DNA from 4 places in the Streptomyces sp. NPDC005805 genome. Region 1 is predicted to be linked to each of the others. Evidence: riboswitches for the same ligand, from Rfam matches in the RefSeq annotation. Region 1 holds a riboswitch; each other region holds the start of a gene.
What was found. A riboswitch is a leader RNA that binds a small molecule or an ion and turns the genes downstream of it on or off. The one in region 1 is predicted to bind cobalamin.
Positions count from the first base shown of each region.

Region 1 (3,676 bases):
CGGTGAGGATGTACGAGACGGTGACGCCCGCGAGCACCAGCCGGCCGCCGGTCATGGCCCCGCCCCGGCGGGCGAGGAACCACACCGCGACGGTCGCGGCGAGCGCCCCGGCGAAGGCGCCGGCCGGCATGGCGACGGCCGTGGTGAGACCGCCGCCGACGCCGAGGACCAGGACGACGACCGCGCCGGTCGAGGCGCCGGAGGAGATGCCGAGGAGGAACGGGTCCGCGAGCCGGTTGCGCACCAGCGCCTGGAGGACGGTGCCGACGACGGCGAGCCCGGCCCCGACGATCGCCCCGAGCAGCACCCGGGGCAGCCGGACGTCCAGCAGGATCGTGCGGGTCGGGCTGCGTTCGGCCTGCCCGGTGAGCACGGCCAGCACCTCCCCGGGCGGTATCCGCACGGACCCGAGGGCCAGCCCGGCGACGACGGCCACGGCGAGCGCGACGACCAGCCCGCCCGCCACGGCCACCACCCGCATCCGCCCGGCGGGCGCGACGGCCCGGCGCGGCGGGGCCGCGCACGGGGTCGCCTTCCGGCGGCGGGCCGGCCCGGTCCTGGTCTCGGTCCCGGGTCCGGTTCCGGTCTCGGTTCTGGTTCCGGTCTCGGTCGGCGCCGCCCCGCCCGGCGGCCCGGAGGCCGCGCGCTGCGCCGCTTCCGGGCCGGCGGGCGCGGGCTCCGCCGCGGGGGCGGGGTCCGGACCAGGGCCGTCCGGACCGGCCGCCCCGCCGTCCGGCGAGGTCGCCCGGCCGGAGGCCGGCGGGGTCCCACCGGGCACGGGCTCCGCCGCGAGGGCGGGGCCCAGACCGGCGGCAGCCGGCTCGGCCGCCCGATCGTCCGCCGGAGTCACCCGGCCGGAGGCCGAGGAACTCGCCCGGCCAGCGGCCGGCTCGGCCGCGAGGGCGTCCGGCGGAGTCACCCGGCCAGGGGCCGGCTCGGCTGCCGGGACGTCCGGCGGAGTCACCCCGCCAGGGGCCGAGGAGCCCGCCCGGCCTCCGGCCGGTGGAGGGACGCGGCGCGGGGAAGGGCGCACCGGGTCAGCCCTTCGGGCCGGACGGGTGGAGCTGGTCGGCGAGGCGGGCGACGGCGTCCGGCGCGCGGACGCCGAGGACCGCGTCGGAGAGCGGCAGCACCGCGAAGCGCTTGTTGCGGATCGCCGGGACGTCCGCGAGGGCCGGGTCCTCCAGGAGGCGCTTCTTCTTCTGCTCCACGGTCGTGGACCCGTAGTCGTAGATCACGACGACCTCCGGCTTGCGGGCCACGACCTGCTCCCAGCTCGCGTCGCCGAAGGCCTTGTCCAGGTCGGCGAAGACGTTCCGCCCGCCGGCCCGGGTGATCATCTCGTTGCCGATGCCCTTGCCGCCCGCGGTGAACGCCGTCTTGTCGCCGCTGTCGTAGACGAAGACCGAGACCGGCTCCGTGCCCTTCAGCTTCCCGGCGGTCGCGGCGACCCGCTTCCGGGCCTCCTCGTTCCAGGTCTTCGCCCGGTCCGCGACCCCGAAGGTGCGGCCGACCTCGTCGATCTCGCGGTAGACGTCGTCCATCGTGGCCGGGCGGTCGGTGCAGCTCTCGATGTTGAGGCGGCTGTCGACGCCCGACTTCGCGAGGTCGTCGCGGCTGAGCCCGTCCTTGGCGTCGAAGGCGCTCGCGTAACCGCCGTAGACGAAGTCCGGGTTCGCGGCGAGGAGCTTCTCCTTGGAGGGGTACTCCTTGGCGAGCACCGGGACGCTGTCGTACGCCTTCTTGTACGCGGGCAGCACCGCGTCGTCCAGATAGGCCGTGCCGATCAGGGACTTCTCCAGCCCGAGGGCGAGCATCACCTCGGTGACGTGCTGGTTCATGGTGACGACGCGCTCCGGCGGGGCGTCGAAGGTCGTCTTGGTGCCGCAGTTGGAGACCGTGTAGGGGAAGCCGGGGGCCGCCGCCTTGCGGTCGGGCTTCGTCTCGGTGGTGCCGGCGCCGCAGCCGGTCAGCGGGACCAGCAGGGCGGTGACGGCGGCGGCCGTCAGGGCGTACGGGTGCCTGGGCATGGCGGGGCCTCCTCCGGGGATGTCCACGTCCCCTGGCCGGTCGGAGCAGGCGGCAGGTCAGTTCCTGACTTCCAGGCGCGGAGCCTGGTCACAGTGGCGGGACCGTGCCGGTGTCGCACCGGCTTCCTGGACCCTGCCGCCCTGGTGTCGTTGATCGGATGATCGGGCTCAGTATGCCGCCGGTCCCGATCCGCCCCGGCACCGCCCCCGGCCGGGGCCCGTCCACCGCCCGCCGTCCCGGAGTCCGTCAGACCGGGTACGCGTCCACGACCTCCACGTCTTCCTCCGTGATCACACCGTCCACGATGCGGAACGAGCGGAACTGGAAGGGGCCCGCGTCGTCGGTGTCCGCGGTGGAGACCAGGACGTAGTGGGCGCCGGGCTCGTTGGCGTAGGAGACGTCGGTGCGCGAGGGGTACGCCTCGGTGGCCGTGTGGGAGTGGTAGATGACCACCGGCTCCTCGTCGTTGTCGTCCATCTCGCGGTAGAGCTTGAGGAGGTCGGCCGAGTCGAACTCGTAGAACGTGGGCGACCGGGCGGCGTTCAGCATGGGGATGAAGCGCTCGGGGCGCCCGGAGCCCTCCGGGCCCGCGACGACTCCGCACGCCTCGTCGGGGTGGTCCTCGCGGGCGTGGGCCACGATCCGGTCGAACAGGGCTCGGGTGATGGTCAGCATGGGCGACAGAATAAGCGGGCGGCCTCCGGATCCGAGATCCGGAGACCGCCCACTGAGACGACCGGTGGGACGCGGGCCGCGCCCCGGGGGTCAGCCGCCGATCGACGAGGTCTCGCGCTCGCGCTCGGCGATCTGCGGGTCGCCCTTCTTGAGGACCCGCCAGCCGACCGCCAGGCAGACGGCCCAGAACGCGGCCACGTACAGGCAGACGCGGGCGTCCTTGTCGTAGGCGATCATGCAGGTCACGCCGGCCAGGAAGATCAGCGCCACCCAGCTGAACAGCGCGCCGCCCGGGGCCGGGAAGGAGGAGGCGCGCAGCCGGCCGGCGTCCACGGCGGAGCGGTAGCGGATATGGCTGATGAGGATCATCATCCAGGTCCAGATACCAGCGGCGGTGGCGACGGAGACCACATAGCCGAACGCCTTCTCCGGGACGACGTAGTTGAGGACCACGCCGATGCCCATGAGGCAGACCGAGACGCCGATGCCGACGGCCGGGGTGCGGCGGCGGTTGAGCTTGCCGAAGGCCTGCGGGGCCTCGTGGTTGGAGGCCAGGTCGCGCAGCATCCGGCCGGTGGAGTACATACCGGAGTTGCAGGACGACAGGGCCGCGGTGAGCACCACGAAGTTGACGATGCCGGCGGCGAGCGGGATGCCGATCTTCTCGAAGGCGTGGACGAACGGGCTCTGGCCCGCGGAGAACTCGGTCCACTTGACGACGGAGAGGATCACGACGAGGGCGCCGACGTAGAAGATGATGATGCGCCAGGGCAGCGTGTTGATGGCCTTGGGCAGGGTCTTCTCGGGGTTCTCGGACTCGCCCGCGGTGACGCCGACGAGCTCGACGGCGAGGTAGGCGAACATGACGCCCTGAAGGGTCATCAGGCTGGAGCCGATGCCGTTCGGGAAGATGCCGTCGTGGGCCCAGAGGTTGGAGGCGGCGGCGGTGTCACCGGCGTCGGAGAAGCCG
Region 1 covers NZ_JBEXXN010000009.1:29,811-33,486, forward strand. Annotated here, with positions in the region: gene ABZ457_RS07650 (iron ABC transporter permease) at 1-481, opposite strand, end outside; gene ABZ457_RS07655 (ABC transporter substrate-binding protein) at 1,038-2,030, opposite strand; cobalamin riboswitch at 2,064-2,186, opposite strand; gene ABZ457_RS07660 (M67 family metallopeptidase) at 2,278-2,706, opposite strand; gene ABZ457_RS07665 (amino acid permease) at 2,797-3,676, opposite strand, start outside.

Region 2 (3,676 bases), on a different contig from region 1:
CAATGACGTCAAACGATTGCCTGGGTAAATGGAACACATCACCTTGCTGCTCGCGATTGTGATCGTGACAGCTCTCGTGTTCGATTTCACGAACGGTTTCCACGACACCGCCAACGCGATGGCGACGACCATCTCGACCGGCGCGATGAAGCCCAAGACCGCGGTGGCCATGTCCGCCGTTCTGAACCTCGTCGGCGCGTTCCTGTCGGTGGAGGTCGCCAAGACGATCTCCAGCGGTCTGGTCGACGAATCAGGCATCTCCCCTGAAGTCATCTTCGCGGCGCTCGTCGGCGCCATCCTCTGGAACCTGCTGACCTGGCTCGTGGGTCTGCCGTCCAGCTCCTCCCACGCCCTGATGGGCGGCCTGATCGGCGCCACCGTCGCCTCGGTCGGCTTCTCCGCCGTCAACGGCGGCGTGGTGGTCACCAAGGTGCTGATCCCGGCCATCGCCGCGCCCCTCGTCGCCGGCATCGGCGCGATGATCGCCGCCCGGCTGACGTACAAGATCGGCAAGAACACCGACCAGAAGGCCACGGCCAAGGGCTACCGCGCCGGCCAGATCGCCTCCGCCGGCCTGGTCTCCCTGGCGCACGGCACCAACGACGCCCAGAAGACGATGGGCATCATCACCCTGGCCCTGGTCGCCGGGAACGTGCTCGCGCCGGGCTCCAACCCCCCGATGTGGGTCATCGTCTCCGCCGGTGTCGCGATCGCCCTCGGTACCTACCTCGGTGGCTGGCGCATCATCCGCACCATGGGCAAGGGCCTCACCGACCTCCAGCCGCAGCAGGGCTTCGCCGCCCAGACCAGCGCCGCGAGCGTCATCCTGGCCTCCTCCAACCTGGGCTTCTCCCTCTCCACCACGCACTCCTGCTCCGGCGCGGTGATGGGCGCGGGCCTCGGCCGCAAGGGCGGTGTGGTCCGCTGGTCGACCGCGACCCGGATGTTCGTCGCCTGGGGTCTGACCCTGCCGGCCGCCGGTCTGGTCGCCGCCCTCTCCGAGTTCGTCACCAAGCAGGGTGACTGGGGCGTCGCCGTCGTCGCGGTCTTCCTCGTCGCCTCCTCGCTGGCGATCTGGATCGTCTCCCGCCGCCAGGTGGTCGACCACACCAACGTCAATGACACCGAGGCCCCCGGCGCCGAGGGCGCGGAGGGTTCCGAGGAGCCCGCGGGCGTCGTCACCACCGCCATCGCGGCCGTCACCCCGCCGCCGGCCGGTGAGCTCAGGACCACCGTCCCGGCCCCCGCCGAGACCGAGCCGGCCCGACCGGCCGCGGTGTAAGGAAGCAGCAACATGAAGATCGACTGGGTAGCCCTCGGCTCCGTTTTCGGCGTGAGCCTCGTCGCCACCGTGGCCCTGGTGGGCCTGTTCACCCTCGGCATCATCGGCCTCACCAAGGGCGAGGCCGCCACGCGGTCCGGCGGCAGCGCCGTGATGGCCCGCACGGGTGCGTACGCCTGCTTCGCGCTCTGCGCGGTGGCCGTCGCGTACGGGATCTTTCTGATCGTCGACTGATCCGTCCGCCGACCGATCCGTCACCGGCACGGGCCGGGTACCGCCACTGGGCGGTGCCCGGCCCGCCGTCGTGTCCGTGGGCCCGCCCGCGTGGGGGCGCCGCGCGAGCCATCGGGGTGGCCCTCGTGTGGGCCTCGGCACACTGTCCCGCCGCAGGTCAAGGGTGAGTTGACGGGCGTGGGCGGGCGTGGTGGACTGCCGGGGCCATACGGCGGCAGAAGAGGAAGTCCGGTGAGAATCCGGCGCGGTCCCGCCACTGTCACCCGGAGTCCGGGGAGCCAGGAACTCTTGCCGCCGTTCACGTCGAACCAGGGCGCGGACCCTGAGTGAGGACTCTGCGTCATGCCTGGCCGCGGCCCTGCCCTGCCGTCCGGACCCCCTCCCCGGGGCGCCGACCGCACGCGCGGCGGCCGGATCTTCGCCTGCGGCGCCGCCGCGGGGCTCCTCGGGGACCTGCTCGTCGGTGATCCGCGCACCGGGCACCCGGTGGCCGCGTTCGGACGGGCGGCCGCCGCCGTCGAGGGCGTGCTGTGGCGCGACGACCGCGCCCGGGGCGCCCTGCACACGCTGGTGTGCGCCGGGGGCGCGACCGCCGCCGGGCTGCTCGCCGCGCGCGCCGTGCGCCGCTCCCCCGCCGCCGCCACCGCCCTGACCGCGGCCGCCACCTGGGCCGTCGTCGGCGGGACCACCCTGGGCCGGGAGGCCCGCGCCGTCCGGGCCGCGCTGGAGGCCGGGGACGTCGAGGCGGCGCGGGCGCGGCTGCCGCATCTGTGCGGGCGGGACCCGCAGGCGCTGGACGCGGACGGGATCGCGCGCGCCGTCGTGGAGTCCGTCGCCGAGAACACCTCGGACGCGGTCGTCGGCGCCCTGGTGTGGGGCGCGGTCGCCGGTGTGCCCGGGCTGCTGGGATTCCGCGCGGTCAACACCCTGGACGCGATGGTCGGGCACCGCTCGCCACGCCATCTGCGCTACGGCTGGGCCTCGGCCCGGCTGGACGATGTGGCGGGCTGGCCGGGTGCCCGGCTGACCGCCGTGCTCGCCGCCCTCGCCGGTCCCGATCCGCGGGGCGCGGTGCGCGCCTGGCGGGCCGACGCGGCCGGGCACCCGAGCCCCAACGCGGGCCCGGTGGAGGCGTCGTTCGCGGGGGCGCTCGGCGTACGGCTGGGCGGGACGCTGGCGTACGGGGGGCGGGTCGAGCACCGGCCGGTGCTCAACGGGGGCGGCCGGGCGGTGGAGTCGGCGGACATCGAGCGGGCGGTGCGGCTGTCGCGCCGGGTGGGCACGCTCTCGCTGGTGGTGTGCGCGGGCGCGCGGCTGGCGGCGGGGGCGCTCGGCAGGGGCCGGGCGGCGACAGGCAGGGGGAGGCCGGCATGAGCGGTGGGGGGCTGCTGGTCGCGGGGACGACCTCGGACGCCGGGAAGAGCGTGGTGACCGCCGGGATCTGCCGGTGGCTGGTCCGGCAGGGCGTGAAGGTGGCCCCGTTCAAGGGCCAGAACATGTCGCTGAACTCCTTCGTGACGCGGGAGGGTGCGGAGATCGGGCGGGCGCAGGCGATGCAGGCGCAGGCCGCCCGCGTCGAGCCGACCGCGCAGATGAACCCGGTACTGCTCAAGCCGGGCGGCGACCGGTCCAGCCAGGTCGTGCTGCTGGGCCGCCCGATCGGCGAGATGAGCGCCCGCGGCTACCACGGCAACCGCCAACGCGACCTGTTCGAACCGGTGATGGCCTGCCTGGAGGAGCTGCGGAGCACGTACGACGCGGTGATCTGCGAGGGCGCCGGCAGTCCGGCGGAGATCAATCTGCGGCGGACGGACATCGTCAACATGGGGGTCGCCCGGGCGGCCCGGCTGCCGGTGCTGGTGGTCGGGGACATCGACCGGGGCGGGGTGTTCGCGCAGTTCTTCGGGACGACGGCGCTGCTGGCGCCGGAGGACCAGGAGCTGGTGGCCGGCTATCTCGTCAACAAGTTCCGGGGGGACGTCTCCCTGCTGGAGCCGGGTCTCGACATGCTGCTCGGGCTCACCGGGCGGCGCACCTACGGGGTGCTGCCGTTCGCGCACGGGCTCGGCATCGACGAGGAGGACGGTCTGCGGGTGTCCCTGCGCGGGAGTGTGCGGGAGTCGGTGGTCGCGCCGCCGGTCGGCGAGGAGCTGCTGCGGG
Region 2 covers NZ_JBEXXN010000072.1:9,520-13,195, reverse strand. Annotated here, with positions in the region: gene ABZ457_RS27790 (inorganic phosphate transporter) at 29-1,282, shown strand; gene ABZ457_RS27785 (hypothetical protein) at 1,295-1,516, shown strand; cobalamin riboswitch at 1,699-1,827, shown strand; gene ABZ457_RS27780 (cobalamin biosynthesis protein) at 1,859-2,890, shown strand; gene ABZ457_RS27775 (cobyric acid synthase) at 2,887-3,676, shown strand, end outside.
Region 2: linked by a shared signal. The riboswitch ahead of ABZ457_RS27780 (cobalamin biosynthesis protein) and the one ahead of ABZ457_RS07655 (ABC transporter substrate-binding protein) in region 1 are both predicted to bind cobalamin.

Region 3 (3,676 bases), on a different contig from region 1:
AGGCCCTGCGCACGGGTGTCGCGGCGGTGGCGCAGCTGGGCGGCGCGGCGGCGGGCGACAAGACGATGCTGGACGCGCTGGAGCCGGCGGTCGCCGCGCTCACGGACTCCGCGGACTCCTTCGCGGCGGCGGCGACCGCGGCGGAGGAGGGCGCCGTGGCGACCGTGCCCCTCCAGGCGCGCAAGGGCCGGGCGAGCTACCTCGGTGAACGCAGCATCGGCCACCAGGACCCGGGCGCGACCTCCTCGGCGCTGCTGATCGCGGCCCTGGCCCGCGCCGCCGAGCAGCCGACCGGGCCCGCCACCGAGGGGACGGCGTCGTGAGCGCCCCAGGCGACCGGCCCCGACCGGGCAACGCCCCCGGCGATCGGCCCGGACCGGACGCAGCCCCCGCCCCCGCCCCCGTCGGCATCGTGCTCGTCTCCCACAGCGCCGCCGTCGCCGCGTCCGTCGCCGAACTGGCCCGCGGGCTGGCCGGGAGCGGGGACACGGCTCCCGTCGCGCCCGCCGGCGGCACCCCGGACGGCGGCCTCGGCACCAGCGCCGAGCTGATCGCGGACGCGGCCCGGAGCGTGGACCGGGGCGCGGGCGTGGCGGTCCTCGTCGACCTGGGCAGCGCGGTGCTCACGGTCAAGGCCCTCCTCGCGGAGGGCGATGAACTCCCCGACGGGACACGGCTGGTGGACGCCCCCTTCGTGGAGGGCGCGGTCGCCGCCGTGGTGACCGCGTCGGCCGGCGGCGACGCGGACGCGGTGGCCGCCGCGGCCGGGGAGGCGTACGCGTACCGCAAGGGGTGACGCAGGCCCGGGCGGGGCCACGGCCCCGGGGGGCGCCCGGCCCACCGGTCCGTGACGTGGGACGCACCCGTGCGCGGGTTGTGAGGGCGCAGGTCGGAGGACTACTGTCACGCTGCCTTGGTGTTCGGGAAACCGGTGCGGTACCGGTGCGGCCCTCGCCACTGTGATCGGGATGTCCGGTTCCACCCCCTGCGGGGAGCCACTGGGACACCGCGGGAGACCGCGGTTCCTGGGAAGGCGGAGTCGGGCGGCTTCGGCGTGTCCGGAAGGCGACTTCCGGCCCTCTCCCGTCAGCCAGGAGACCGGCCAGGGTGCGTTGTCCATCCACGAGGTGCTGGAGAGGGTCTCCCGATCATGCATATAGCCGAGGGGTATCTGCCCCCCTTGCACGCCGTCGCGTGGGGTGCCGCGTCCGCCCCGTTCGTCGTCCACGGCGTCCGCGCGCTGACCCGCGAGGTCAAGGCGCATCCCGAGTCGACACTTCTGCTCGGTGCGTCCGGTGCGTTCACGTTCGTCCTGTCCGCTCTGAAGATCCCTTCGGTGACGGGCAGTTGCTCCCATCCGACCGGTACCGGGCTCGGTGCCATCCTGTTCCGGCCGCCGGTGATGGCGGTCCTGGGCACCATCACCCTGCTGTTCCAGGCACTGCTGCTCGCGCACGGCGGCCTGACCACGCTCGGCGCGAACATCTTCTCCATGGCGATCATCGGGCCATGGGCCGGCTACGCCGTCTTCCGGCTGCTGCGCCGGTACGACGTGCCGCTGATGGTCAGCGTGTTCTTCGCCGCGTTCGTCGCCGACCTGTCGACGTACTGCGTGACCAGCGTCCAGCTCGCGCTGGCCTTCCCGGACCCGGGCAGCGGTATCGCCGGGTCGCTGGCGAAGTTCGGCGGCATCTTCGCCGTGACGCAGATCCCGCTGGCCGTCAGCGAGGGCCTGCTGACCGTGCTGGTGATGCGTCTGCTGGTGAAGTCCAGCAAGGGTGAACTGACCCGGCTCGGCGTGCTGGTGAGCAGCGTCGGCGGGTCGAAGAAGAAGGAGGCCGTGGTCCGATGAGCCGCAATGCGAAGATCAACTTCCTGCTCGTCCTGGTCGTGGTCGTCCTCGCCGTGCTGCCGCTGGCCTTCGGGCTCGGCGACCACAAGGAGGAGCCGTTCGCCGGGGCGGACGCGGAGGCCGAGACGGCGATCACCGAGATCGCGCCGGACTACGAGCCCTGGTTCTCGCCCCTGTACGAACCGCCGTCGGGCGAGGTGGAGTCGGCGCTGTTCGCGCTCCAGGCCGCGATTGGCGCCGGGGTCGTGGCGTACTACTTCGGGGTGCACCGGGGCCGCCGCCAGGGCGCGGCGCGCGCGGCGGCGGACGCCTCGGGGCCGGCGGAGTCGACGGACCCCGAGGCCGCGGAGCCCGGCTCGGAGGCGTCCGGGTCCGGGGAGCCCGGGTCCGCGGCGGGCGCCGGGACCACGGCCGGTTCCGCCTGACCTCCGGTGCTGCCGATCGACGCGGCGGCGCACAGCAGTCGCTGGCGCCGCCGTCACCCCTGTGAGAAGGCCGTGCTGGGGCTGGGTCTGACGGTGGCGGCCGTGTGCCTGCCGCCCTGGCCCGGCGCCGTGCTCGTCGCCGCCGCGACCCTCGCCGTGCTGCTGGGCCCGGCGGGTGTCGGGGGCCGGCAGCTCTGGCGGGCCTTCCGGATTCCCCTCGGCTTCTGCGTCACGGGCGCGATCCCGCTGCTGTTCGCCGTCGGCGGGCCCGATGGGCCGGTGTCCCTGGCGCCCGGCGGGCCGCTCCACGCGGGCCAGTTGCTGCTGCGCACCTCCGCCGCCTCCCTGGGGGTGCTGCTGTTCGCGTTCACCACACCGGTGTCGGACGTACTGCCGCGCCTGGTGCGCGCCGGGGTTCCCCCGGCCGTGGTGGACGTGGCCCTGGTGATGTACCGCATCACCTTCCTGCTGCTCGACTCGGTGAGCCGGGTCCGCCAGGCGCAGGCCGCGCGGCTCGGGCACACCGGCCGTGCGGCGACCTGGCGTTCCCTCGCCGGCCTCGGCGCGACCGCGTTCGTACGGGCCTTCGACCGCGCCTCCCGGCTCCAGTCCGGTCTGGCGGGGCGCGGGTACGACGGGACGCTGCGGGTCCTGGTGCCGCAGGCGCGGGTCTCGCGGCCGTTCCTCGGCGGGGTCGCCGCGCTGCTGGCCGGAATCGTCCTGGCCACCCTCCTGCTCGAAAGGTTCGTCCTGTGACCGTCGTCCGCCTGTCCGGTGCCCGCTACGCCTACGAGGACGGCCCCGTCGTGCTGGACGGGGTGGACCTGGCCCTCGCCGAGGGCCGAGCCACGGCGCTCCTCGGCCGCAACGGCAGCGGCAAGACCACCCTGCTGCGGCTGCTCAGCGGCGGGCTGCGCCCCGACGCGGGGCGGCTGCTGCTGGCGGACGAGCCGGTGACCTACGACCGGGCCGGGCTGACCCGGCTGCGCACCACGGTGCAGCTCGTCGTGCAGGACCCGGACGACCAGCTGTTCGCGGCCTCCGTCGAACAGGACGTCTCCTTCGGCCCGATGAACCTCCGGCTGCCCGAGGAGGAGGTCCGGGCCCGTGTCGAGGAGGCGCTCGCCGCGCTGGACATCACGGCACTGCGGGACCGTCCGACGCATCTGCTCTCGTACGGGCAGCGCAAGCGGGCGGCGATCGCGGGCGCCGTGGCGATGCGCCCCCGGGTGCTGATCCTGGACGAGCCCACGGCGGGTCTCGACCCGCACGGCCAGGAGCGGCTGCTCGATGTGCTGGCCCGGCTGCGGGAGACCGGGACGACGGTGGTGATGGCCACGCACGATGTGGACCTGGCGCTGCGCTGGGCGGACGACGCGGCGGTCCTGGCACCGGACGG
Region 3 covers NZ_JBEXXN010000052.1:19,984-23,659, forward strand. Annotated here, with positions in the region: gene dhaL (dihydroxyacetone kinase subunit DhaL) at 1-323, shown strand, start outside; gene ABZ457_RS24070 (PTS fructose transporter subunit IIA) at 410-796, shown strand; cobalamin riboswitch at 898-1,122, shown strand; gene ABZ457_RS24075 (energy-coupling factor ABC transporter permease) at 1,151-1,852, shown strand; gene ABZ457_RS24080 (energy-coupling factor ABC transporter substrate-binding protein) at 1,849-2,277, shown strand; gene cbiQ (cobalt ECF transporter T component CbiQ) at 2,284-3,033, shown strand; gene ABZ457_RS24090 (ATP-binding cassette domain-containing protein) at 3,030-3,676, shown strand, end outside.
Region 3: linked by a shared signal. The riboswitch ahead of ABZ457_RS24075 (energy-coupling factor ABC transporter permease) and the one ahead of ABZ457_RS07655 (ABC transporter substrate-binding protein) in region 1 are both predicted to bind cobalamin.

Region 4 (3,676 bases), on a different contig from region 1:
TCGCGATCAACTCCCCCGCCGGTGTCATCGGCACCACGGTGGACTCCGCCTCCCAGGCCGTCGCCAACTTCGGCTTCACCGTCTCACCGGATCTGCTGGCGCAGGCCGCCAAGGACGTCGAGGAGGCGAGCCTGCTCTCCCGCACGGGTGGCGCGCCGACCTTCGCACTCGGTATGTCGGAGATCTTCGCCGCGGTGATCGGCGGCGCGGGCATGAAGGCGTTCTGGTACCACTTCGCGATCATGTTCGAAGCCCTGTTCATCCTCACCACGGTCGACGCGGGCACCCGGGTGGGCCGGTTCATGCTCCAGGACATGCTGGGCAACGTCTACAAGCCGATGAAGCAGGTGAGCTGGAAGCCCGGCGTCTGGTTCGCCAGCGCGGTGGTGGTCGGCGGCTGGGGCTACTTCCTCTGGGTCGGCGTCCACGACCCGCTCGGCGGCATCAACCAGCTCTTCCCGCTGTTCGGCATCGCCAACCAGCTGCTGGCGGCGGTCGCCCTCGCGGTCTGCACCACCCTGCTGGTCAAGTCCGGCCGTCTGAAGTGGGCGTGGGTGACGGCGGTGCCGCTCGCCTGGGACGCGACGGTCACCCTCACCGCGAGCTGGCAGAAGATCTTCTCCAGCGACCCGAAGGTGGGCTTCTTCGCCCAGCGCGACAAGTACCAGGCCGGCATCGACTCCGGCGAGGTGCTCGCCCCGGCGAAGTCGATGGACGACATGCACACCATCGTCACCAACTCGACCGTGGACGGGGTGCTCTGCGCGCTGTTCGCCGTGCTCATCCTGATCGTGCTGGCCGACGCGGGCCGGGTCTGCTGGAAGGCCATCAGCGACCCGGACGGGGTGCGCCTCGCCGAGACCCCGTACGTCAAGTCGAAGATCGTCGCGCCGGACGGGCTGTTCCCGACCGCCGAGGAGAAGGCCGAACTGGCCGCGGTGGGCGCGGGCGTGCCGGCCCCCGCAAGCTCCTCGGAGAACGAGACCACCGGAAGCGGCCGGCCGTGACGGCCGCGGCGGGCACGAGCACGGACACCCGGGGCCGGCTGCGGCGCGCGGTGGCCTGGATCCGCTGGTACGTGCGCGAGGTGTCGGGCGAGACGGTCTACGACCGCTATGTCGCCCACACCCGCGCCCACGACCCCGCGGCCCCCGTGCTGTCCCGCCGCGCCTTCGAACGCGCCCGCATGGACGAACGCGAGGCGGACCCCCGCAACGGCTTCCGCTGCTGCTGACCTCCGCGCACCCGATCACGCCGAAGGGCCGCCGCTCCACCGGGGAGCGGCGGCCCTTCGCCGTCGGGTAGTGCACCCAGTCCTTGAGCTGCTCGGTGGCCAGGGTGATGTCCACCGGCGCGGGCAGTTCGAGGTCCTTGCCGAACGGCACCGTGCGGGCGTTCTCGTACCGCACGCCGTCGGGCCGGCTGTACACCGTGACCTCGCAGCTGTCGCGGTCGATCAGCAGGAAGAGCGGGATGCCGGTCTGGGCGTAGGCACGGGGCTTCTCCACCCGGTCGCGTCCGTCGGTGTCCGAGTCGTACATGGTGACCTCGACGACCATCAGCACCTGGTCCGGGTCCGCCCACTCGCCCTGACCGACGAAGGCTTCACTCGGCGCCAGGGAGCCGTCCGGGGTGCGGGCGGTCGGTGGTCACGGTCATGGACCCTCCCCTCAAGGGCCACGATAGCGGCGCCGGGTACCCTCCGCGGGGTCGTTCACGGGGCGGGCGGGGCCGTTCGTTTCCCGTCGCTCCCGACACGGAGACACAACATGTGGGGGGTGAGCCATCGAGCCGCCCCCACATGTATGCTCGTCTCGCTGTCGACGCAGGGGAATCCGGTGCGAATCCGGGACTGTCCCGCAACGGTGAGCGGTGTGCTGTGCGCTGCCCGCGAGTCCGAAGACCTGCCGACGGTCGCCCGGTCGACCGACCCGGGCGCCAGACGTCCGGGCCTCGCGGTTGGGCCGGTGGACGCCGTGCACGCGTGTGCCCGTTTCCGTGGGCCCGTGCGCGCGGCCGCCCCCTCCCGCCGGCCCCGAGCCGAGCGAGGGAGAGCACCACTGTGACCATCGCGCCCGCCGATCCGGTTTCAGCCGTCCAGCACGACGGCCCCGGTACCGCACTGCTGCGGACCCTGACCGAACTGACGGCCGACCTGCCCGACACCGACCCCGGCCGGGTCGCCGCCGCCGCCCTGCGCGGCCGGCACGCCGGGTCGGACGAGGCGGAGTTGCGCTCCCTCGCCACCGACGCGGCCGCCGGGCTGATCTCCGAGGACCCCGCGTACTCCCGGCTGGCGGCCCGCCTGCTCACGATCACCATCGCCCAGGAGGCCGCGGGTGAGGGCGCCGTGTCGTTCTCCGCCTCCGTCGCCGTGGGCCACCGCGAGGGCCTGATCGCCGACCGGACCGCCGCGTTCACCACCGCGCACGCCACCCGGCTCGACGCGCTGATCGACACCGAGGCCGACGACCGCTTCGGCTACTTCGGTCTGCGCACCCTCTACAGCCGCTACCTGCTGCGCCACCCGATCACCCGGAACGTGATCGAGACCCCCCAGCACTTCATGCTCCGCGTCGCCGCCGGCCTCGCCGAGGACGAGTCGGTGCGGGCCCTGGAGGAAGTGGCCTCGCTCTACCGCCTGATGAGCCGGCTCGACTACCTCCCCTCCTCCCCCACCCTCTTCAACTCCGGCACCCGGCACCCGCAGATGTCCTCCTGCTATCTGCTGGACTCCCCGCTGGACGAGCTGGACTCCATCTACGACCGCTACCACCAGGTCGCGCGGCTGTCGAAGCACGCGGGCGGCATCGGTCTGTCGTACTCCCGCATCCGCGCCCGCGGTTCGCTCATCCGGGGCACCAACGGCCACTCCAACGGCATCGTCCCGTTCCTGAAGACCCTGGACGCCTCGGTCGCCGCCGTGAACCAGGGCGGCCGACGCAAGGGCGCGGCCGCGATCTACCTGGAGACCTGGCACGCGGACATCGAGGAGTTCCTGGAGCTCCGCGACAACACCGGCGAGGACGCCCGCCGCACCCACAACCTCAACCTCGCGCACTGGATCCCGGACGAGTTCATGCGCCGGGTCGAGGCGGACGCCGACTGGTCGCTGTTCTCCCCCGCCGACACGCCCGAGCTGGTCGACCTGTGGGGCGCCGAGTTCGACGCCGCCTACCGCAAGGCCGAGGCCGCGGGCCTGGCCCGCAAGACCCTCCCGGCCCGGGAGCTGTACGGCCGTATGATGCGCACCCTCGCGCAGACCGGCAACGGCTGGATGACCTTCAAGGACGCCTCCAACCGCACCGCCAACCAGACCGCCGAGCCCGGCCGCGTCGTCCACTCCTCGAACCTCTGCACGGAGATCCTGGAGGTCACCAACGACGGCGAGACCGCCGTGTGCAACCTCGGTTCGGTGAACCTGGGCGCGTTCGTGGACACCGCCACCGGTGACATCGACTGGGAGCGCCTGGACGAGACCGTGCGCACCGCGGTGACCTTCCTGGACCGCGTGGTGGACATCAACTTCTACCCGACCGAGCAGGCGGGCCGCTCCAACTCCCGCTGGCGGCCGGTGGGTCTGGGCGCCATGGGCCTCCAGGACGTCTTCTTCAAGCTGCGCCTGCCGTTCGACTCGGCCGAGGCGAAGGCCCTCTCCACGAAGATCGCCGAGCGG
Region 4 covers NZ_JBEXXN010000011.1:68,000-71,675, reverse strand. Annotated here, with positions in the region: gene ABZ457_RS08970 (carbon starvation CstA family protein) at 1-1,007, shown strand, start outside; gene ABZ457_RS08965 (YbdD/YjiX family protein) at 1,046-1,234, shown strand; partial or broken gene ABZ457_RS08960 (Uma2 family endonuclease) at 1,308-1,631, opposite strand; cobalamin riboswitch at 1,789-1,927, shown strand; gene ABZ457_RS08955 (ribonucleoside-diphosphate reductase subunit alpha) at 2,063-3,676, shown strand, end outside.
Region 4: linked by a shared signal. The riboswitch ahead of ABZ457_RS08955 (ribonucleoside-diphosphate reductase subunit alpha) and the one ahead of ABZ457_RS07655 (ABC transporter substrate-binding protein) in region 1 are both predicted to bind cobalamin.